Regions from separate parts of the Isoptericola sp. Y541 genome, predicted to be linked through region 3. Evidence: predicted binding sites of a transcription regulator. Region 3 holds the regulator's gene; each other region holds the start of a gene.

Region 1 (6,873 bases), on a different contig from region 3:
ACCTCGCGGGCGTCGACCAGGCCGGCGTCCGTGAGCAGCCGCTGGATGCCGCCGTCGGCGTTGTCCTCGCGGTGCTGGTTGCTGCCGATCTCGCCCCCGTGCCCGTGCGGGTGACCGCCGTGCCCGTGACCGCCGCCGTGCCCGTGGCCGCCGCCGTGCCCGTGGCCCCCGGGTGCGTCGAGGTCGGCGATGGTGACCCGGCCGCCGGGGCGGAGCACGCGGACGAGCTCGGCCGCGAACCGCTCCTTCTCGTCCAGCGGCACGTGGTGCAGCGCGAGCGAGGAGAGGACGTGGTCGAGGCTCGCGTCGGCGGCGGGCAGCCGGTCGGCGAACCCGCGGACGAGCGTGAGGTCGCCGGTGCGGCCCACCCTGCGCCGCCGGGCCTTGCGCGCCGCACGGCGGAGCGCGGCGCCGTCGGGGTCGAGGCCGGTGACGACGGCGTCGGGCACGGTGCGCAGCACGGCGAGCGTGAGGTTGCCGGTGCCGCAGCCGACGTCGAGCACGTGCTGGCCGCCGGTGATGCCCGCGAGCTCGACCGTGCGGCGGTGCAGGCGGCCGGCGCGACGCCACCAGCTCTGCACGTCGTACCAGGGCATCTTCCAGGCGCTGCTCATGCCGGGCAGGTACGCCCTGTCCTCCTCGCCCGGGCGGACGTCGTCGCGCAGCCGTACGTGATCCCGGGCCCTCGGGGAGCTCTCTGCCATGCCGGGCACGCTACCGGCTGTCGGCTTTGACGGGTTGATGCTGGGCGTCCGGCCGAAGGCGGTGCGGGTCCTGTGGGACGCGCTCGAGGGCTAGGGCCGGAGCCGGGGCTCCCGGTCGGCCGTCGACGGCTTGCTGAACTCCTCGATGAGCACGGGGTACTGCTCGGCGCCGTGCCCTGCGGCGATCGCGCGGTCGGCCATCGCCTTGATCAGCCTCGGCAGCTCGGCGTTCACACCCGCCGCCTCGCTCTCCTCGACCAGGTGCGACATTGCGCGTGCGTCGGTCTCCAGGGCCGAGATCTCGGCGGGGAACGAACCGCGGTCGATCTGGGCGGCGTACCCGGGCAGCCACCCGGCCACCCCGGCCGCGATCTGCTGCGCGAACGGGGCGTATGCCGCGGCGTCGACACCGGCCGTCGTGAGCAGGGCCGTGCATCGTCGACGTTCATACCGGTGTGAAGGTCAAGGGGGAGCGGGATGCGGATCGGGGAGCTGAGCCGTCGGACGGGAGTCCGCGCCCACCAGCTGCGCTACTACGGGTCGCAGGGCCTCCTGGACGCCGACCGCGGCGCGTACGGCTATCGCGAGTACGGCGAGGACGCCGTACTGCGGGTCAGGCAGATCTGGCATCTGCTCGGCGCGGGCCTGTCGTCCGAGGACATCGCCTACGTGCTGCCCTGCGCCGTCGGGGAGGTCCCGGAGTGGGCGGGGTGCCCCGAGCTGCTGGGCGCGATGCAGTCGCGACTCCGGCGGATCGAGGACCAGATGACCAGGCTCGGCCGGTCGTGACCCCGTGCCCGCCTGAGCCGGCGGGGCGCGACCTAGGCAACCCGGACGACGTCGGCCCGCTCGGGCGCGGCCTGCTCGCTCAGCACCTGGCGACGTCGCGGGTCGGCCATGAACGACGGGAACCGCACCAGCCCAGGCTTTCGGGCCTCCCAGGTGAGCTGCTTGACGGTGCTCCAGCAGACGAGCTCCTTGAGCCCCGCGCCGAGCCTGGCGGCCAGGCGGCCGCCGAGGTAGAGGCTCACGGGGTCGTCGTTGCGCCGGGCGAACTGGAAGAGGCCGGCGCTGCGGCCGAGGCTGAGGCACTGGCCGAGGAAGCCGACCGCGGCGGGTGCGGGCTCCTCGCCCGCGATCTTGGCGAGCACCGTGTCGCCGGCCACCCCGCCGAGCTGCCCCGCGGCCTGGCAGCTCATGCGGAACGGCCGGTCGGACGGCGCGGCCGAGTCGCCGGCGGCGACGATGCGGTCGTCGTCCACGCTGGTCAGCGTCTCGTCCGTGAGCAGGCGGCCCGCGGCGTCGGTGCTCAGGCCGCTGCGCGCGGCGAGGTCCGGCGCGCGGAACCCCGCGGTCCAGATCGTCACGTCGCCGGGGATCTCGCGCCCGTCGGCGAGCCGCACGACGTCGGCCGTCACCTCGGTGACCGTGGCCGACGGGCCCGCCAGCACGGTGACGCCGAGGCGGGCGAGCGTCGCGGCGACGACCTCGCGTCCCTTCGGATGCAGGTACGGGCCGAGCACGTCGCCGCCGACCAGCGTCACGCGTCGGCCCTGCTCCGCCAGCTCGGTGGCGGTCTCGAGGCCGGACGGACCCGCGCCGACCACGGTGATCGCGGCCGAGCGACCCACGGCGTCGAGCGCCGGCATCAGCCGGTCCGCCTCCTCCAGGCTGGCGAGCGGATACGCGTGCTCGGCCGCCCCCGGCACGCTCGGATCGGCGCTGGTACTGCCCACCGCGTACACGAGGTAGTCGTAGCCGACCGTGCCGCCGTCGGCCAGGGTCACCCGGCGCGCGGGCGCGTCGATCCGGTCCACGGTGCCGACCGTCAGCCGCACGCCGTCGGCCAGGATCTCGTCGTAGCTCACGACCGCGTCGTTCGAGCCCGCCACCCGCTGGTGCAGGCGGATCCGCTCCACGAACTGCGGGCGGGCGTTGATCAGGGTCACCGTCACGTCGTCGCGCTTGGTCAGCCGGTTGGCCGTCATCACACCGGCGTACCCGCCGCCGATCACCACGACCTTGCTGATGTTCTTCTCAGACATCGTCTCTCCCTCATCGTCGTCGGTTCTGACACCACGACGGGGTGGGGGTCGGAGACGTGACACCGGACATGCAGACGGCGCCCGGGTCGCGGAAGCGACCGGACGCCGTCGGGCGTGCGCCTGAGCGATCAGGCGGCGGTGTTGTCGGCCGCCCGAGTCTGCGGTTCCGCTGCGGGCGAGACCTCGTTCCTCGGCCCTCACCCTTCGCTGCACCTCCGCCTCAGGCGGCGGTGGTGTCGGCCGCCCGAGTCTGCGGTTCCGCTGCGGGCGAGGGCCTCGTTCCTCGGCCCCCACCCTTCGCTGCACCTCCGCCTCAGGCGGCGGTGGTGACCTCGACGCGCTGCGGCGCGGTGCCGGCGAAGACGCCGGCCACGGTCACTGTCAGGACGCCCGCGTCGTAGGTCGCGCGGACGGCGTCGCCGTCCACGGCCTTCGGCAGCGTGACGACGCGACGGAACGAGCCGAAGCGGACCTCCGAGATGCGGCGGCCCTCGGACTCCTCCGTGCGCTGGTCCTTGCGCTCGCCGCGCACGACGAGCTTGCGGCCCTCGACCTCGACGGTGACGTCCTCGGCCGGGTTCACGCCCGGCAGGTCGAGGCGGGCGACGAGGTCCTCGCCGTCGCGGTACACGTCGGCCGCGGGCACGGGGCTCTCGGTCGCGAGACGCGGCGTCCACAGGTCGCGGAGCCAGGCGTCGGCGAACGGGGTACGGGTCAGGGTGGTGGTCATGCTGTCCTCCTCCAGGTGGGTGCTGCTGAAGGGTTCAACTTGAGCGCCCTCGACTCAATTTCCGGGTTCGCCGAGGGCGATCATCCCCGTCGTGGCGGGTGCCAGGAGGTCACACGTCGAGGTCGAGCCGCGCGAAGGTGGGAGCGTCGGCGCGCCAGGCGCGGATGATCGAGCCGTGCCGGGCGTACTTGGCGGCGAACGCCTCGACGGCACGACGGCTCTCGTCTGGATCGCTGACGAGCGTCGCGGCGGCTGACCATGAGCTGCTGCGTCGGCTCACGCCCACCCGCTGCTGCGCGAGTGCGTTCTGGAGCCAGTCGCTGCGAGGCCCTCCGCGCACCGCGACGTACAGCCGAGTGCCAACCGGTGCGAACCAGACCGTCACCGCATGCGCCGCGCCGCTGACGCGCCCGCGAGTGGTGATCCGGCAGGTGGTCGCGCCGCAGAGGGCCGCCGGGATTCCGGTGTCCGACACCCCGCCAGCCTACGATCCGGACGATGACCGCGGTGGCGTGCCCTCCGCGGTGGCGCCCTCCATGCGGCGCGAGGGAAGACTGCAGGCCGGACCGGCGTTCTCGTGGTCATGACCCCGACCGACGTGCTGCCCACCGTGGCCGACGTCGTCGTCATCGGCGCGGGCCAGGCGGGGCTGTCCGTGGCCTATCACCTGCGGCGCCGCGGGTTCGTGCCCGCGGGTGCGCAGCCGGGTGTCGACGGCGCGGCCCGTCGCACGTTCGTGGTCCTCGACGCCGAGGACGGCCCCGGCGGCGCGTGGCGGCACCGCTGGCGCTCGCTGCGGATGAGCACGGTCAACGGCATCTACGACCTGCCCGGCATCGAGCAGCCGGACGTCGAGCCCGAGGCCGCGAGCGCCGACGTGCTGCCCGCCTACTTCGGCGACTACGAGGACGAGCTGGGCCTCGCCGTCGCGCGGCCGGTGCGGGTGCGCCGCGTCGAGCGGGCGGACGGCGCTGACGGAGGAGACGACGACCTGGTGGTGCGCTGGGAGGGTCGGGGGACGTCGGGGGTGATCGCCGCCCGGGCGATGGTCAACGCGACGGGCACCTGGTCCAAGCCGTTCTGGCCGCGCTACCCGGGCCAGGAGACGTTCCGCGGACGCCAGCTGCACACGGCCGACTACGTGCGCGCCGAGGACTTCGCCGGGGAGCGGGTGGCCGTCGTCGGCGGCGGGATCTCCGCCGTGCAGCTGCTCGAGGAGGTCTCGCACGTGGCGCAGACCTTCTGGTTCACGCGGCGCGAGCCGGTCTGGCGCGACGAGTTCGGGCCCGACGACGGGTCGCACGCCGTCGCGATGGTCGCCGACCGCGTGCGCGAGGGCCTGCCACCGCTGAGCGTCGTGTCCGTGACTGGGCTGATCCGCACGCCGCGGCTGCTCGCGGCCGAGGCTCGCGGCGTGCTCCAGCGCCGTCCGATGTTCACGCGGATCGTGCCTGACGGCGTCGTGTCCGCCGACGGTGAGACGCTCGCCGTGGACGTCATCTTCTGGAACACCGGCTTCCGCGCCGCCCTGGACCATCTGCGGCCGCTCCAGCTGCGCGCCCCGGGCGGCGGCATCCGGATGGACTCCACCCAGGTGGACGGCGAGCCGCGGGTGCACCTCGTGGGCTACGGGCCGTCGGCCTCCACCGTGGGGGCGAACCGCGCCGGGCGCGAAGCCGTCGCGCGGATCGTCCGGTATCTGGACTCCGACGACGACGGGCGCCCGGCGGATGCGCGGCTCCGGGGGGGACGACCGGTCACCTTACGGTGAAGCTGTGCAGGACTCCCTGGGTCTCGGCCGCACGACGGAGGGCGTCGTCGAAAGTGGCCACCGCGCCGTCCAGGTGGAGCGCGGTGGCGAGGACGACGGCGTCGGGCATCTGCAGCCCGCACCGCACCTGTGGTGCCGGCGGCGCGATTCAGCAGGAGGTGCTGCCCTCGAGGTCGTCGCAGACCAGGTGGGTTCGCACCTCGGTGACGGTGGTGGGACCCGTGGTGCTCGTCGTAGAGATCGTGCCGGCGATGTCGGTCCACGTGCTGGTCCCCTGAACGCGGAAGCGGCCCTGCCAGGTGGTGGTGAGCAAGACCGCGACGCCGGTGCGGTACACGTTGCCGTTGTCGTCCACGTCGGTGCCGGCGTCCGCGCCGGGCGTGCCCAGGCGGCTGTAGGTGTGCCCCACCCAGGTGGCGTCGGGCAGGGGGTCGCCGTCGTGCCAGGGCCGGCCGGGGTCGGTGGTCGTGAGGGTGCTGCCGCCCGGCGAGTACGGGTCGTCGAAGTCCCACGTGAACTCCGTCGGCTCCGCGCGGATGACGACCGGCACACCCAGCAGCGTGACCTGCCGGTCCTGCGGCGTGCCCGACGTGTACGCCGGGTAGTGCACGTTCACCACCATCGGCGGGTTGCCCTGCACCGTCACCTCCGGCGCGGCGATCTTCATCGACTTGAACTCGCGGCGGGCCTGGGCGGCGATGTCCGCGGGGGTGATGCACTCGTCGTCCGACAGCTGCTCCGCGTCGCCGTACGAGCCGTCCTCCTGGACGCGCCGCACCCAGAGCGCGTCGAGCGCGTACTCGCTCTCGTCGCACGGGACGATGATCTCCGCGACGTCCTTGCCGTCGGGGCACGCGCCGGGGGCGGTCACGATGCCGCTGAGGGAGTCCAGGTCGCCCAGCGTCCCGCACGTCACCGCGTCGGCGCGGGCGTAGAGGTCCTTGGGTTCGTCGTCCGCAGGTTCACGACCGTCGGCGTTGTCGTTCCAGGCACTTGAACTGGCGTCAACTCCGACCTCTTTGGAGTTGGCGTCCGCGAAGCCGCCATAATCCCGGCCCGAGTCGGGTCCGGTTGATAGCTGCTCTGCGCCAGCGTGAACCGCAGGAATTGCTGCAAACAAGGCCATGGTCGCGGCGACACTGACTGCCCACCGATGAGCTTTCACGGCGCGTGATTCTCTCGGACTTCGAGGACGACCCACTGGCCGTCACGGCGAGCGATTTCGACTCGAGATTCGGTGACATCGGCAGCGTCGGTGAACACCTCTTTCCCGGAGGTATCCGTGACAGTTACCGGAGCCACCGTGACCTTAACGTCCATCGGCCAGATTCCGGTGGCAGCATCCTGCTCGTAGGTATGGAGCACGTGGGCTCGGATGACGCCGCCCTCCCATCGATCGCCGCGCTCGGCAATCTCCTTCGCTTGGTCGAGGCGCGTATTGCAATGCGAACAATCCTTGTGGGACATCGCTTCATACTCCGCCGTGTCGCCCGTCTTCATGATGTAGTCGTCGAGCTCGAGGAAGTAGACCGCGGCGGCTTCGGCGCCGGCGGGACCGTCGTCGTCCATCGCCTTCGGCCGCTCTGGCGCGACGACGACAGAGCTGGATGTCGGCGACGGTGA
Region 2 (6,873 bases), on a different contig from region 3:
AGAGCCGGGCGAGGCCGGGCACGGCCGACGCGTACGGGGTGCCCGCGCCGACGGCGAGCCGGCCCAGGTGGGTGCGCGCGGCCGCGACGCTGATCTGCTGACCCACGATGGCGCGGACCACCAGCTCGTGCGGGTCGACGGCGCCGGGCACCCGGAGGCCCGGGGTCGCGGCGACCAGCGGGGCGAGCGCCGGGTCGGACGCGAGGGCGGAGTCGACGGCGGCGGGGTCGGCGTCGAGGTCGAGCATCCGGCGCAGGCGCGTCACCGCGACCGAGACGTCCGCGGCGGAGGCGAGCTCCAGCCGCACCGCGACGCGGCCCGGCCCGACACCGGGACCGGCCTCGATCTCCGCCGCCCCCGGCCCGTGCGGCAGGTGCAGCGTGCGGGCGTACCGCACGTCGTCCCCGGCCACGTCGGCGACCTCGACGCCGTCGACCGCGCGTGCGGCGAGGAACGACAGCACCCCGCGCGCGTCGAACGGCTCCCGCACGGGCAGCTCGAGGGCGAGCCGCACTCCCGCGACGGCGCACCCGGCCGCGACGTCGGGACCCTCGCCGTCGGCACGCCACGCCCGCGGGGCCGGCACCGTGGGCACGGACCGGCGCCGGGCGCGGGCCCGCAGCTCGCTCGGCGTGACGTCGAAGACCTCGACCACCGTGTCGTTGAACTGGCGGATCGACCCGAAGCCGGCGGCGAACGCGACGTCCGAGAGCGGGAGGTCGGTCGCGACCACGAGGCTGCGGGCCGTCTGCGCGCGCTGGGCGCGGGCGAGGGCGAGCGGGCCGGCCCCGAGCTCCGCGGCGAGCAGCCGGTGCACGTGCCGCGAGCTGTACCCGAGCCGGCCCGCGAGGCCGTCGGTGCCCTCCCGGTCCACGACGCCGTCGGCGATGAGCCGCATGGCCCTGGCGGCCAGGTCGTGGCGTAGGTCCCAGGCGGGTGTGCCGGGCGCGGCCTCGGGCAGGCAGCGCTTGCAGGCGCGGAAGCCGGCCTCGTGCGCCGCGGCCGACGTCAGGTAGAACGTGACGTTCTCCGGCTTGGGCGTCCGGGCCGGGCACGACGGCCGGCAGTAGATGCCCGTCGTGCGCACCGCGGTGAAGAACTGCCCGTCGAACCGCGTGTCGCGCGCGGCGATGGCGCGGTACCGCTCGGCGAAGACCTGCGGGTCGTCTGCCGTCGCGCGGGGGTGGGCTGTCGTGGTCATGACCCCATCCTCACGCCCGGCACCGGCGGGGGCTAGCGGGAATCGGACACGACGGAGACCGCCGCTCGGCCCCCCGCTGCCGAACAGGCGGTTGACACCGTGATGGGGCCGTCTTCGGACGCATCACGGTGTCAACCGCCTGTTCGGCGAGCTAGGGGAGCTCGTCGACCCAGTCGAGGACGGCGGCGAGGTAGGTGTCGCGGGCGGGCTCGGGCGACAGGGCGAGGTCGTGCGCGCCGCCGGGGATGATGCGGAGGGTGACGTCCGTGCCCAGGCGCGGCGCCCGCTCGCGGATGTGCTCGACGTCGAGCACGGAGTCGGTGGTGACCAGCTCAGGGTGCCACGCCCGGGCAGGGCCGGAACGGTTCGAGGAGAGCGCCAGCACCGGGATCGTCAGGTCCAGACCGCGGCCCACCCGCCGGTGCGCGCGACGCACCGAGCGGAGCCAGCCCGCGCGCGCAGGGAAGCCGTGGTGCGGCTTCCAAGCGAGGTCGAAGTCCCACTCGCCACCCGACTCGTGGTGCAGTGCCGGCCCGTAGTGCTCCCCGGGCGAGCCGACGACGAGCCGCGGCGCGAACCTCCCGACGACGTCGATCGCCCACGTCACGGGTCCGCGCTTCAGCCAGCCCTCGTTGAGCTCGAGCCAGGGGCTGTTGAGCACCAGCGCGTCCGCCCGCCCGGGGCGGGCGGACGCCCACAACGGGGCGATCAGGCCGCCCGTCGAATGCCCCAGCACGACCAGCCGCTCGTGGCCCGCCGCCCGGACGGCGTCGGCCGCGGCGTCGAGGTCCTGGGCGTACAGCGCGAGGTCGGTCACGAGGTTCGGGTCGTGCCCCGCGGCCGTGTGCGCGGCCAGCGCCCGCCCGTGGCCGCGCAGGTCGACGGCGTAGAACGCGGGGCCACGGTCGGCGACCGCGCGCGCCACGTGCGGGTGGAAGAAGTAGTCGACGAAGCCGTTCACGTACAGGACGGCGGTCCGGGCGGGCGGGGTGCCGGTGTCGCTGCCCGGGGTGGACGGGACGTGCCGCACCAGCACGGCCTCGGCGCCGCCCGGGAGCGGCAGGCTGCGGGCCTCGAAGTCCGCGCCGAGGACGTCGGCTCGCCACGCCCCGACGGCGCCGGCGGCGCCGCGCGCGTCAGGCACCCTGGGGCGGGTCGGTCGGGCGGCGCTCGGTGTCGGGGCCGTCGGTGTCGGGGCCGTCGGCGCGCGTCTCCGGCTCGATGGGCTGGGTCGGCTGGCTCGGCTCGAGCGGCTCGGCGACCGGGCCGGTGGTCGGCCCGGACGGCGCGGGCGAGTCGGGGGCGGGCTCGGGTTCCAGAGGTTCCGCGACGGGGCCGGTGCCGGGCTCGGCCCCGGGCTGGGCGGTCGGCGCCGCAGCCGCCGGGGGCGCGCCGAACACCTGCTCCTCCGGCGTCGGGCCGGCTCCGGGCGCTGGGCCGGCTCCGGGCGTCGGGCCGGCTCCGGGCGTCGGGCCGGCTCCGGGCGCGGTGCCCGCAGCGAGGGCGGAGTCGCCGGTGACGGCGGTGGAACGGCGGTTGTTCCGCACGACGAACCAGACGATGAGGCCGATGACGATCGGCCCCACGACGAGCCCGACGATCCACCACGGGAAGTCGCCCGCGCCGGGCTCGGCCGCGCCCCGGGCGTGGATCTCGGTGGTCTCGCCGAACGCGGGCGTCCAGGTGACGGTGCTGCCGTCGACCGTGCCGTTGGTGTCGCCCACCGCGCCGGGGAACGTGACCGAGATCTGCACGTCGAACGAGTCCATGACGCCCTCGGGCAGCGAGCCCATCTGGTCGGCGCCCTCGGACAGGTCCATGGTGCCGTCCACCACGTACTCGTCGCCGTCGCGGGTGACGCTCAGCTGCTCGCCGGTGGCGCCGCCGGAGTCGAACTCCTCGAGCGGGATGTCGGCGAAGGTGATCTGGGTGCCGGTGTACTCGTCGTCGGAGTACGGCTCATGGGTGGCGCCCTCGGGCAGGTCCTGCTGGAGCTCGCTCCCGGCCTGGTCCCAGAGCTCGCTGGGCTCCATGCCCATGGTCTCGGCCAGCTGGTTGGAGAAGGCCATGATCATGGTGCCGGAGACGCTGTCGTCCTCGGACAGCGTGAGGTCCATGTCGACTTTTTCATGCAGCCGGCGAGGGCGAGGAGGCCGACGGCGGCGAGCGTCGCCGCGATCGCGGTGCGGAGACGGCGGCGGCCGCCGGTTCGAGTGGTCACCGCCCCAGCATCCCCTAGCCGTGGGCGGCGAGCCACCGGGCTCGACCAGCGCACACGCTGGCGGTTGCGACCAAAGTTGAGCGGAATAGACTCAACTTTGGAGGCGTTCCCCGAACAGACGTTTTCCCTGTCATCACGGAGGTCCCATGGACATCAAGCTCACGACCATGTCGCAGCAGGCGCTCGGCGACGCCGTGCAGTCGGCGTCGGCGGCGGGCAATCCCCAGCTCGAGCCCGTGCACCTGCTGTCCGCCCTGTTGCAGCAGCAGGGCGGCGTCGCTGCCGGCCTGCTCGATGCCGTCGGCGCCAACGCGCAGCAGATCGGCCAGCGCACGCGGGCCGCCCTCGTCGCGCTCCCGCAGGTCAGCGGCTCCGCCGTCGCCCAGCCCTCGCCGTCGCGCGCCATGAGCGCGGTGCTCGAGAACGCCGGCAAGGAGGCCGAGTCCCTCGGCGACGAGTACGTCTCGACCGAGCACCTCCTCATCGGGGTGGCGGCCGGGCAGTCGCCCGCGGCGCAGGCGCTCACCGAGGCGGGCGCCACCGCCGACGCTCTGCGTGCCGCGCTCCCCGCCGTCCGCGGGTCGAGCCGCGTCACAAGCCCCAACCCCGAGGGCACGTACAAGGCGCTGGAGCAGTACGGCACCGACCTCACGCAGGCTGCGCGCGACGGCCGGCTCGACCCGGTCATCGGGCGCGACGCCGAGATCCGCCGCGTGGTGCAGGTGCTGAGCCGTCGCACCAAGAACAACCCCGTGCTCATCGGCGAGCCCGGCGTCGGCAAGACCGCCGTCGTCGAAGGGCTGGCCCAGCGGATCGTGGCCGGCGACGTGCCCGAGTCGCTGCGTGACAAGCGCCTCGTCGCCCTCGACCTGCCGAGCATGGTCGCGGGCGCCAAGTACCGCGGCGAGTTCGAGGAGCGGCTCAAGGCCGTGCTCGAGGAGATCACCTCGTCGGACGGCGAGGTCGTGACCTTCATCGACGAGCTGCACACCGTCGTCGGAGCGGGCGCCGGTGGCGAGGGCGCGATGGACGCCGGCAACATGCTCAAGCCCATGCTCGCGCGCGGCGAGCTGCGGATGGTCGGCGCCACGACGCTCGACGAGTTCCGCGAGCACATCGAGAAGGACCCGGCCCTGGAGCGGCGCTTCCAGCAGGTCTTCGTGGGCGAGCCGTCCGTGGAAGACACGGTCGCCATCCTGCGCGGGCTCAAGGAGCGGTACGAGGCGCACCACAAGGTGACGATCGCCGACTCGGCCCTGGTCGCCGCCGCCGCGCTGTCCGACCGGTACATCACCGGCCGCCAGCTCCCGGACAAGGCGATCGACCTCGTCGACGAGGCCGCGTCGCGGCTGCGCATGGAGATGGACAGCTCGCCGATCGAGATCGACGAGCTGCAGCGCGCCGTCACGCGCCTCGAGATGGAGGAGGTCGTGCTCAAGGACGCCGAGAGCACCGGCGACGCGGCGTCGCGCGAGCGGCTGGAGAAGCTGCGCGCCGACCTCGCCGACCGTCGCGAGGAGCTCGCCGCGCTCACGGCGCGGTGGGAGTCGGAGAAGGCCGGCCACAACCGGGTCGGCGACCTGCGCGCCCGCATCGACGAGCTGCGCACCGAGTCCGACCGGCTGCAGCGCGAGGGCGACCTCGAGGGCGCGGCCCGCATCCTGTACGGCGAGATCCCGCAGGTCGAGCGCGAGCTCGACGCGGCCGAGCGCGCCGAGGCGGAGTCGTCGGTCGGGGCTGCCGAGACCGAGGAGCAGGGTTTCGACCAGCTCAACCCGCAAGGTCCGATGATCGCCGACAAGGTCGGCGCGGACGAGATCGCCGAGGTGGTCTCCGCCTGGACCGGCATCCCGGCCGGGCGCATGCTGCAGGGCGAGTCCGAGAAGCTCCTCCACATGGAGGACGTCATCGGCGCGCGGCTCATCGGCCAGAAGGCGGCCGTGCGCATGGTCTCCGACGCGGTGCGGCGCTCGCGGGCCGGCGTCTCCGACCCCGACCGGCCCACCGGGTCGTTCCTCTTCCTCGGCCCCACGGGCGTGGGCAAGACGGAGCTCGCCAAGTCGCTGGCGGACTTCCTGTTCGACGACGAGCGCGCCATGGTGCGCATTGACATGTCGGAGTACTCCGAGAAGCACTCGGTGTCCCGGCTGGTCGGCGCGCCCCCCGGGTACGTCGGCTACGAGGAGGGCGGCCAGCTCACGGAGGCCGTGCGGCGCCGGCCCTACTCCGTCGTCCTGCTGGACGAGGTGGAGAAGGCCCACCCCGAGGTCTTCGACATCCTGCTGCAGGTGCTCGACGACGGCCGCCTCACCGACGGCCAGGGCCGCACCGTCGACTTCCGCAACGTCATCCTGGTGCTGACGTCGAACCTGGGCTCGCAGTTCCTCGTGGACCCGGCCCTGGACGACGCCGCCCGGCGCGAGGCCGTCATGGCGGCCGTGCGCGCGTCGTTCAAGCCGGAGTTCCTCAACCGGCTCGACGACGTGGTGATCTTCGACGCCTTGAGCGTCGAGGAGCTCGGCGAGATCGTCGACCTGCAGGTCGCGGCGTTCGCCCAGCGGCTGGCCGACCGGCGCATCACGGTGGACGTCACGCCCGCCGCGCGGGAGTGGCTGGCGCTCGAGGGGTTCGACCCCGCGTACGGCGCCCGCCCGCTGCGCCGACTGGTGCAGCGCGAGATCGGCGACCGGCTGGCCAAGGAGCTGCTCGCGGGCACGGTGTCCGACGGCAGCACGGTGGTCGTGGACCGGGCGCCCGACGCCGCTGGCCTCGTGGTGACCGTCCTCTGACGCCGAGATAGAGAAGCTGGTTCGCCGAGATAGAGAAGCTCGAAGGACGCCGCGATCTGTCGCGGCGTCCTTCGAGCTTCTCTATCTCGGCGAACCAGCTTGTCTATCTCGGCGAGAAGGTCAGATCGCCTTGCTGCTGACGCGGATGAACTTGGGGCTGCTCTGCCAGATCGAGCGCTTGACCACGCCGACCCCCGGGCGGGCGGCGTCGATCTGCTTGCCGTTGCCGACGTAGATGGCGACGTGCCCGGGGGACCAGATGAGGTCACCGGGCTTGGCCTTGCTCCGCGAGATGACCTTGCCGACGTTCCTCTGGGCGGAGGACGTCCGCGGGAGCTTCTTGCCGATCGCCTTCTTGTACACGTACGAGGTGAGACCGGAGCAGTCGAAGGAGTTCGGGCCGGCGGCGCCGGACACGTAGCGCTTGCCGACCTGCTTCTTGGCGAGCGCCACGACGGACGACCCGGTCTTCTTGGTCACGCCGGTGGTGCGCGACGACTTGTTCGCGAGGTTGTTCGACGTCGGGTAGACGACGATGCGTACCCGGTTCTTGCCCGACTTGTACGTGGACCAGTACGGCTTGAACGTCGACTTGCCGCTGTGCAGCTTCCTGGTCGAGACGACCTTGCCGTTCAGCACCAGCTTGGCGCGACCGGAGACGG
Region 3 (6,873 bases):
GCGGAGGCGACGGTGAGGTCGGCGAGCGGCGGGAACGGGCTGACGGCCAGCAGGTTGGCCGGGCTCGAGGGGTCGGCGGTCGGGGTGTCCACGGCGTCCTCGCCGGGCTCGACCTCCGCCTCGACGGGCGGCTCCCACGGCGCCGCCCACGGCTGGCCCGGGATGGTGACGGCTGCCGGCGGTGCGGCCGCTGGGTCCTGCGCCGTGCTGAGCGCGTTGAGCACGGTGACCACACCGACGGTCGCGACGGCGACCGCACCCGCCGCCGCGGCCACTCCGGCTGTCGTCCCCATGAACGCCCCGGCCCCGGCCGCGGCCGCGGTGCCGGCGGTGGCCGCCGACCCGGTCGCCACGCCCGCCGTTGCCGTGCCTGCCAGCGACGCCGCGCCGGTCGCCGTGGTCGTCCCTGCCGAGGCCGCGGTGGTCGTGGTCGTGGTTGCCGTCGTGCAGATCGAGGCCGTGGCACCGCCCGTCGCGCTGCCGGCCGAGCCGCCCGTCACCGTGCCGACGGTCACGGCGCTCCCGGTGGCGACGCCGCTGCCGCCGAGGGCCCCGACGATCGAGCCGCCGATCGGCAGGGCACCCACCACGGCCATGCCCGCGAGCCCGACGATCAGCGGCGCCACCACGGCGCGCATCCCGTGCGCGATGTCGCCGAGCTCGAGCACCAGGGACCGGCACTCGCCGCAGTCGCCGAGGTGCGCGTCGACCTTCGTGACCTCGCGCCGGGCGAGGCCGCCCCGCACGTACCCGCCGAGCAGGGGGTTGACCGCGCGGCAGCCGTCGGTCGGCGCGTACGTCAGGTGCTCCTGGAGGTACCCGACCCGCAGGCCCTCCCGGGCGCGGTACGCGAGGGCAGACACGCCGTTGGGCGTGAGCCCGAGGATCGGCGCGACCTCCGCCGGGGCCCGGCCCTCGATCTCCGTGTACCAGAGCACGGCCTGCCATCGCTCCGGGAGCCCCTCGTAGGCGTTCTTCACCACGGAGTGCTCGAAGCCCTCGAAGGTGGCGACGTCGGTGGAGTCCACAAGGCCGAGCGCGGCCTCGAACGTGCCGTCGTCGTCGGTGGGGCGCGTGCGGCGCACCCCGCGGGCGAGGTCGGCGGCCAGGTGCCGGACGACGGTCAGCAGGTATGCCCGGAACGTCGCGTCGGGCCCGCCGCCGTGCTGCAGCACGTCCAGCACGCGGTGGAACGCCTCGGACACGACGTCGTCGGCGTCGGCCGACGAGCGCACGTACTGCCGGGCCACCGCGCGGGCTGCCGGGACGTGCCGCACGTAGAGCGCGCCGTACGCCTCGAGGTCTCCGCCGCGCACGTCGAGGATCAGCTCGGCATCGCTCCGCGCCGAGTCGTCAGACCCTACGTAGACGTCCGTCATGGCCGTTCCTCGCTCCGAGAACCCTGCGCGACCCGCGCCACGCAGACCTCCGTACTTTACGCGCCCGGAGCATCCTCCGGGAGGGTGAAGTTCAGGCCAGAAGCCGCGGGATTCCGTGCCTCGAGCACCATATGAAAATGGGCGGGGGAAGTTCCTTGAGAAAGTGCCCCACAACTGCGTCATGATGAGCCGCTATGGAAGTCCCTTCATCATGAACCGGTCAGCGAGCGGGCCCACGGACGCGCCGGAGCAAAGCTCCGACGTCCGCGACCGTTGGCGTGCGACGAGCCTGGCCGAGGTGTGGCTGCGCCCGAACGACTGGTACCACCCGGCGGTCGACGCCCTCGCCGAGACGTTCGACGACGGCACGTCGCCGCACGCCGCCGCCCACCGGCTCGGAGCCGCCCGCGGGGGCGCGGGCGTGGGCTTGGGCGAGACCCTGGACGACGTCGAGTGCCTGTACCGCTCGGTGCGTCGCGAGCCCGACCCGGAGGCGGTCCGCGCGGTGGCAGTGGGCTGGGTGCGCGGCCGGGACGCCGAGCCGGCGCTGGGCGGGGTGCGCGACCCCGCCACCGGGCTGCCGACGCGCGACTACCTGGGTGAGCGGCTGCGGGAGACGTACGGGGCGCCGGGCACGGACGACGTCCTGAGCATGTTCGGCCTCGTGGTCGTCGACGTGGCCGTCGACGGGCTCGCCCCCTGGGATCGCGCGGCCCGGTCGGCGACGGTGGGCCGCGCCCTGGAGCAGGTGTTCGGGGACGGGCACCCGATGGCGGCGCTGACCGACGGCGTCTTCGCCGTGCTGGTACGCCGCGACTCCGGGGTCCCCGACCTGGCGAAGGCCGTCCAGAGCGTCGTGGAGCGCAACGCCATGCTGATGGGACTCGGGGACACGCTGCGACGCCCCACCCGGGTGTGGATGGAGTCCCTGCCGACGTCGCACGCCGCCGCGGTCGAGCTGCTCGCACAGCTGGCACGCTGATCGCTGGTTGAGCCTGTCGAAACCTCGACGATCAGCCGACGACCGTCAGTGCTGGGCGTAGGTGAGGCAGTCGGCGTGGCTCTCGTCGTCGGGCCCGGCGCCGACGCGGATCGCCCCCGCCCCGCACTCGAGCTCCTGGTTGTGGACGCAGTCCCCACGCTGGCACGCACCCACGTGGGCGATGACCTTCTCGAGGCCGCCCTTGGTGCTGAGCGGGATGAACGTGGCGCACGACGCGTCGCCGTGGTGCCCGGCGATGGTCACCGCCCCGGCGTGACAGCCGTGCTCGTGGTTGTATCCGCAGCGCTCGACGGTGCACTCGGTCACCTCGGGCATCTCCATCAGCGTGCTCATCGCATGCTCCTCGCCGCTCGACACCGGCTCTCGCCGCCTTCGGCCAGGGTATGACTCGTGCGCGGAATTGCACAGCGAATGCGATATCGAATTTACTGAGGAGAGCCTTACCGAACGCAATTCCAATTAACGAAGAATGGCGTTGCGAAAATACTCTCAGCCGCGACGGGGCCCCGGGCGCCACAGCACCATCGCGCCGTCGGCCGCCTCGAGCTCCGACCGCTCGGCCCGGCGAACGCGCTGGCCACGGCGCACGACGACGACGTCGCCGCCCGTGGACCCGGCGGCGAAGACCCTGCCGCCCGGATGCGTCGCGAGCGCCGCGAGGCGCCTCTCGAGCTGCGTCACGTGCTCCTGGAGGTCGAGGATGCGCCGGATACCGGCGAGGTTGATGCCCTCCACCTGGGCGAGCCGTTGGATCTCCAGCAGGCGCGTCACGTCGCGCTGGGAGTAGCGCCGACCGCGGCCCGTGGCGCGCCGGGGCGTCACCAGGCCGAGGCGGTCGTACTGCCGCAGGGTCTGCGGATGCATCCCCGCGAGCCCGGCCGCCTGCGACACGGTCAGCACCGGGGCGTCGACGTCCACGATGATTTCCTCCCTCGACCAGCGCTATTGCGCGGCGCGCTGCGCCAGGCCCGCCCGCACGTCCTCGTGGTCGCTCTCGGCGGCGAACGCCTCGAGCGCCTCCTTCGCCTTCTTGCCGAGCTTCTGCGGCACGGTGACCTGCACGGTCACCAGCAGGTCGCCCTGGGTCTTCGGCGTCGGGACGCCACGACCCTTGACGCGCAGCACTCGGCCCGACGGCGTGCCCGCAGGCACCTTGAGCCGCACGGTCTGCCCGTCGAGCGTGGGCACCTCGATCGTGGTTCCGAGCGCCGCCTCGGCGAACGTGACCGGCACGGTCATGCGCAGGTTGGACCCGTCCAGCGTGAACACGGGGTGCGGGGACACGTGCACCGTGACCACGAGGTCTCCGGGGTCGCCGCCTCCCGGGCCCGGGCGCCCCTTGCCGCGGATGCGGAGCTTGCGCCCGTCGTTGACGCCGGCCGGGATCTTGGTCTTGACCTTGCGGCCGTCCACCGTGAACTCCACCGTGGCGCCCTGCACAGCCGTGCGGAACGGCAGCGTGGTCTCCGCTGCGACGTCCGCGCCCTTCTGCGGCGTGGTGAAGCCGGCGCGCCGGCTGGTGCGGAACCCGCCGCCGCCCTGGCCGCCGAGCATCGAGCTCAGGATGTCCTCGAACCCGCTGTCGGCGCCGCCCTGAGGGTACTGCGAGTACCGGACGTTCGGGCCGCCGGCGCCGGCGCCGCCGCCGCCGCCGAACATGTTGCCGAAGACGTCCTCGAACCCGTTGCCGCCGCCACCGCCGGGGCTTGCCGCGAACCGCGCGCCGCCGCCGGCCATCGCCCGTACGGCGTCGTACTGCTGGCGCTGCTCGGTGTCGGAGAGTACCGCGTACGCCTCGCCGATCTCCTTGAACTTGGTCTCGGCCGCGTCGTCCCCCGGGTTCTGGTCCGGGTGGTACTTGCGGGCCAGCTTGCGGTACGCCTTCTTGATCGCCGCGTCGTCCGCGTCCTTGGGGACGCCGAGGGCGGAGTAGAAGTCCTTCTCGATCCAGTCCTGACCTGTCACGACGCCTCCTTCCGGGTCATGCTCGTGATCTCATCATCCTCGTCGTGCGAGTGCTGGTTGAGCCGGAGCCCCGCTGGTTGAGCCTGTCGAACCCGGGTTTCGACAAGCTCAACCAGCGGGTTTCGACAAGCTCAACCAGCCGGTTTCGACAAGCTCAACCAGCCGGTTTCGACAAGCTCAACCAGCGGGTTTCGACAGGCTCAACCGGCGACGGGTGTGCTACTCCGGCCCGACGACGCCGACGCGGGCGGCGCGGACCACCTTGTCGCCGATGCGGTAGCCGGGCTCGACCACCAGGCTGACCGTGGCGGTCGTCGCCTCCGCGTCGACGTTGTGCATGAGCGCCTCGTGCACGGTGGGGTCGAACTCCTCCCCGACCGTGCCGAACCGTTCGACTCCGAACTTCGCCAGCGACGCGTCCAGCTTCTCCGCGATGGCCGCCATGGGCCCGCTCAGCTCGGCGTGCTGCCTGGCGCGCTCGATGTCGTCCAGCACGGGCAGCAGCGCAGCGAGCACGTCCTGCGTGCCCTGCGTGCGTGCCGCTTCCTGGTCGCGCAGCGAGCGGTTGCGGTAGTTCGTGAACGACGCCCGCTCGCGCTGCAGCGCGTCCAGGCGCTCGGCCGCCTGGGCCTTGGCCGCCAGGACCGCGGCACTCTCGGCCCCGTCGCCCGCGGGCTCGAAGTCGAGCGTGGCGAGCGGGTCGTCGCCCTCGGAGGGCTGGGCGGGGCCGGCCGGGCCGGCAGCGCGGGCGTCACCCGACTGCGGGTCGACCTTGCGCTTGTCGGTGAACTGGAATGGGGTCTCCCCCGAGCCCTCGGAGTTCTCCGGGGGCTCGGGGACCGACCGCTGGCTCTCGTCCGTCACTTGCGCTCGTCCTCGTCGTCCACGATCTCGGCGTCGACGACGTCCTCGTCCGGCGCGGAGGTCGCGCCGGCCGCGGAGGCGGCGTCGTCGGCAGCGGCCCCGGTGTTACCCGCGGCCTGCTCCTGCTCCGCCGTGGCGTAGAGCGCCTGGCCGATCTTCTGCGACGACACGCCGAGCTTCTCGTACGCGGCCTTCACGGCACCGGCGTCCTCGCCCTCGAGCGCGGACTTCACCTCGGCGACGTCGGCCTCGACCTCGGTCACGACCTCGGCGGGGAGCTTGTCGCGGTTGTCCGCGATCTGCTTCTCCATCGAGTACGCGAACGACTCCGCCTGGTTGCGGGTCTCCGCCTCCTCGCGACGCTGCTTGTCCTCGGCCGCGTGCTCCTCGGCGTCCTTCACCATGCGGTCGATGTCCTCCTTGGGGAGGGCCGACCCGCCGGTGATCTTCATCGACTGCTCGGTGCCCGTGCCGCGGTCCTTGGCGGACACGTGCACGATGCCGTTCGCGTCGATGTCGAAGGTGACCTCGATCTGCGGCACGCCGCGCGGCGCCGGGGCGATGCCCGTGAGCTCGAACGTGCCCAGCGGCTTGTTGTCGCGGGTGAACTCGCGCTCGCCCTGGAAGACCTGGATCGCCACGGACGGCTGGTTGTCCTCCGCCGTGGAGAAGATCTCGCTGCGCTTGGTCGGGATGGCCGTGTTGCGCTCGATGAGCTTGGTCATCACGCCACCCTTGGTCTCGATGCCGAGGGACAGCGGGGTGACGTCGATGAGCAGGATGTCCTTGCGCTCACCGCCGATGACGCCGGCCTGCAGGGCGGCGCCGACGGCGACGACCTCGTCCGGGTTGACGCCCTTGTTGGGCTCCTTGCCCCCGGTGAGCTCCTTGACGACCTCGGACACGGCGGGCATGCGGGTGGAACCACCCACGAGCACGATGTGGTCGATGTCGGAGACAGAGATGCCGGCGTCGCGGATGACGGCGTGGAACGGCGCCTTCGTGCGGTCGATGAGGTCCTGCGTCATCTGCTGGAACTGGGCCCGCGTGAGCTTCTCGTCCAGGTGGATGGGGCCGTTCTCGCTCATCGAGAGGTACTGCATCGAGATGGTGGTGCTCGTCGCGGACGAGAGCTCCTTCTTGGCCTGCTCGGCCGCCTCGCGCAGGCGCTGCAGGGCGATCTTGTCCTTGGACAGGTCGACGCCCGAGCTGTTCTTCACCTGCTTGATGAGGTGCTCCACGATGCGCTGGTCCCAGTCGTCGCCGCCGAGGCGGTTGTCGCCGGAGGTTGCGCGGACCTGGATGGTGGAGAAGTCGTCCTCGTCCTTGCCGACCTCGAGGAGCGAGACGTCGAACGTGCCGCCGCCCAGGTCGAAGACCAGGATGAGCTCGTCCTCCTTGCCCCTCTCCAGGCCGTACGCCAGCGCGGCCGCGGTGGGCTCGTTGACGATGCGGGTGACGTTGAGGCCGGCGATCTGCCCGGCGTCCTTGGTGGCCTGGCGCTCGGCGTCGTTGAAGTACGCCGGGACGGTGATGACCGCGTCGGTGACGGGCTCGCCCAGGTACTCCTCGGCATCCCGCTTCAGCTTGCCGAGCACGCGCGCGGAGATCTCCTGCGCGGTGTACTTCTTGTCGTCGATCTCCACCGACCAGTCGGTGCCC

Evidence for each region. Region 3 encodes HspR, which represses chaperone genes until heat shock. Its sites were predicted from a motif close to AAGTTGAGTCNNNNNGACTCAACTT; they were not measured.
Region 1: a site for HspR is predicted at 3,516-3,540, ahead of AC1C2V_RS12690 (Hsp20/alpha crystallin family protein). Genes of this name have one in related genera too.
Region 2: a site for HspR is predicted at 3,496-3,520, ahead of clpB (ATP-dependent chaperone ClpB). Genes of this name have one in related genera too.

What each region holds. Positions count from the first base shown of each region.
Region 1 is NZ_JCAIUJ010000005.1:155,842-162,714, forward strand. It holds gene AC1C2V_RS12670 (class I SAM-dependent methyltransferase) at 1-704, opposite strand, end outside; gene AC1C2V_RS12675 (imine reductase family protein) at 795-1,130, opposite strand; gene AC1C2V_RS12680 (MerR family transcriptional regulator) at 1,182-1,493, shown strand; gene AC1C2V_RS12685 (NAD(P)/FAD-dependent oxidoreductase) at 1,526-2,749, opposite strand; gene AC1C2V_RS12690 (Hsp20/alpha crystallin family protein) at 3,063-3,479, opposite strand; gene AC1C2V_RS12695 (nitroreductase/quinone reductase family protein) at 3,589-3,954, opposite strand; gene AC1C2V_RS12700 (FAD-dependent oxidoreductase) at 4,063-5,250, shown strand; gene AC1C2V_RS12705 (hypothetical protein) at 5,237-5,359, opposite strand; gene AC1C2V_RS12710 (hypothetical protein) at 5,399-6,376, opposite strand; gene AC1C2V_RS12715 (DUF6318 family protein) at 6,412-6,873, opposite strand, start outside.
Region 2 is NZ_JCAIUJ010000002.1:697,687-704,559, reverse strand. It holds gene AC1C2V_RS08010 (AlkA N-terminal domain-containing protein) at 1-1,201, opposite strand, end outside; gene AC1C2V_RS08005 (alpha/beta hydrolase) at 1,353-2,345, opposite strand; gene AC1C2V_RS08000 (LppM family (lipo)protein) at 2,338-3,318, opposite strand; gene clpB (ATP-dependent chaperone ClpB) at 3,569-6,211, shown strand; gene AC1C2V_RS07990 (C40 family peptidase) at 6,332-6,873, opposite strand, start outside.
Region 3 is NZ_JCAIUJ010000010.1:34,886-41,758, forward strand. It holds gene AC1C2V_RS18075 (sigma-70 family RNA polymerase sigma factor) at 1-1,379, opposite strand, end outside; gene AC1C2V_RS18080 (hypothetical protein) at 1,591-2,361, shown strand; gene AC1C2V_RS18085 (DUF1540 domain-containing protein) at 2,407-2,715, opposite strand; gene AC1C2V_RS18090 (heat shock protein transcriptional repressor HspR) at 2,872-3,303, opposite strand; gene AC1C2V_RS18095 (DnaJ C-terminal domain-containing protein) at 3,325-4,347, opposite strand; gene grpE (nucleotide exchange factor GrpE) at 4,567-5,211, opposite strand; gene dnaK (molecular chaperone DnaK) at 5,208-6,873, opposite strand, start outside.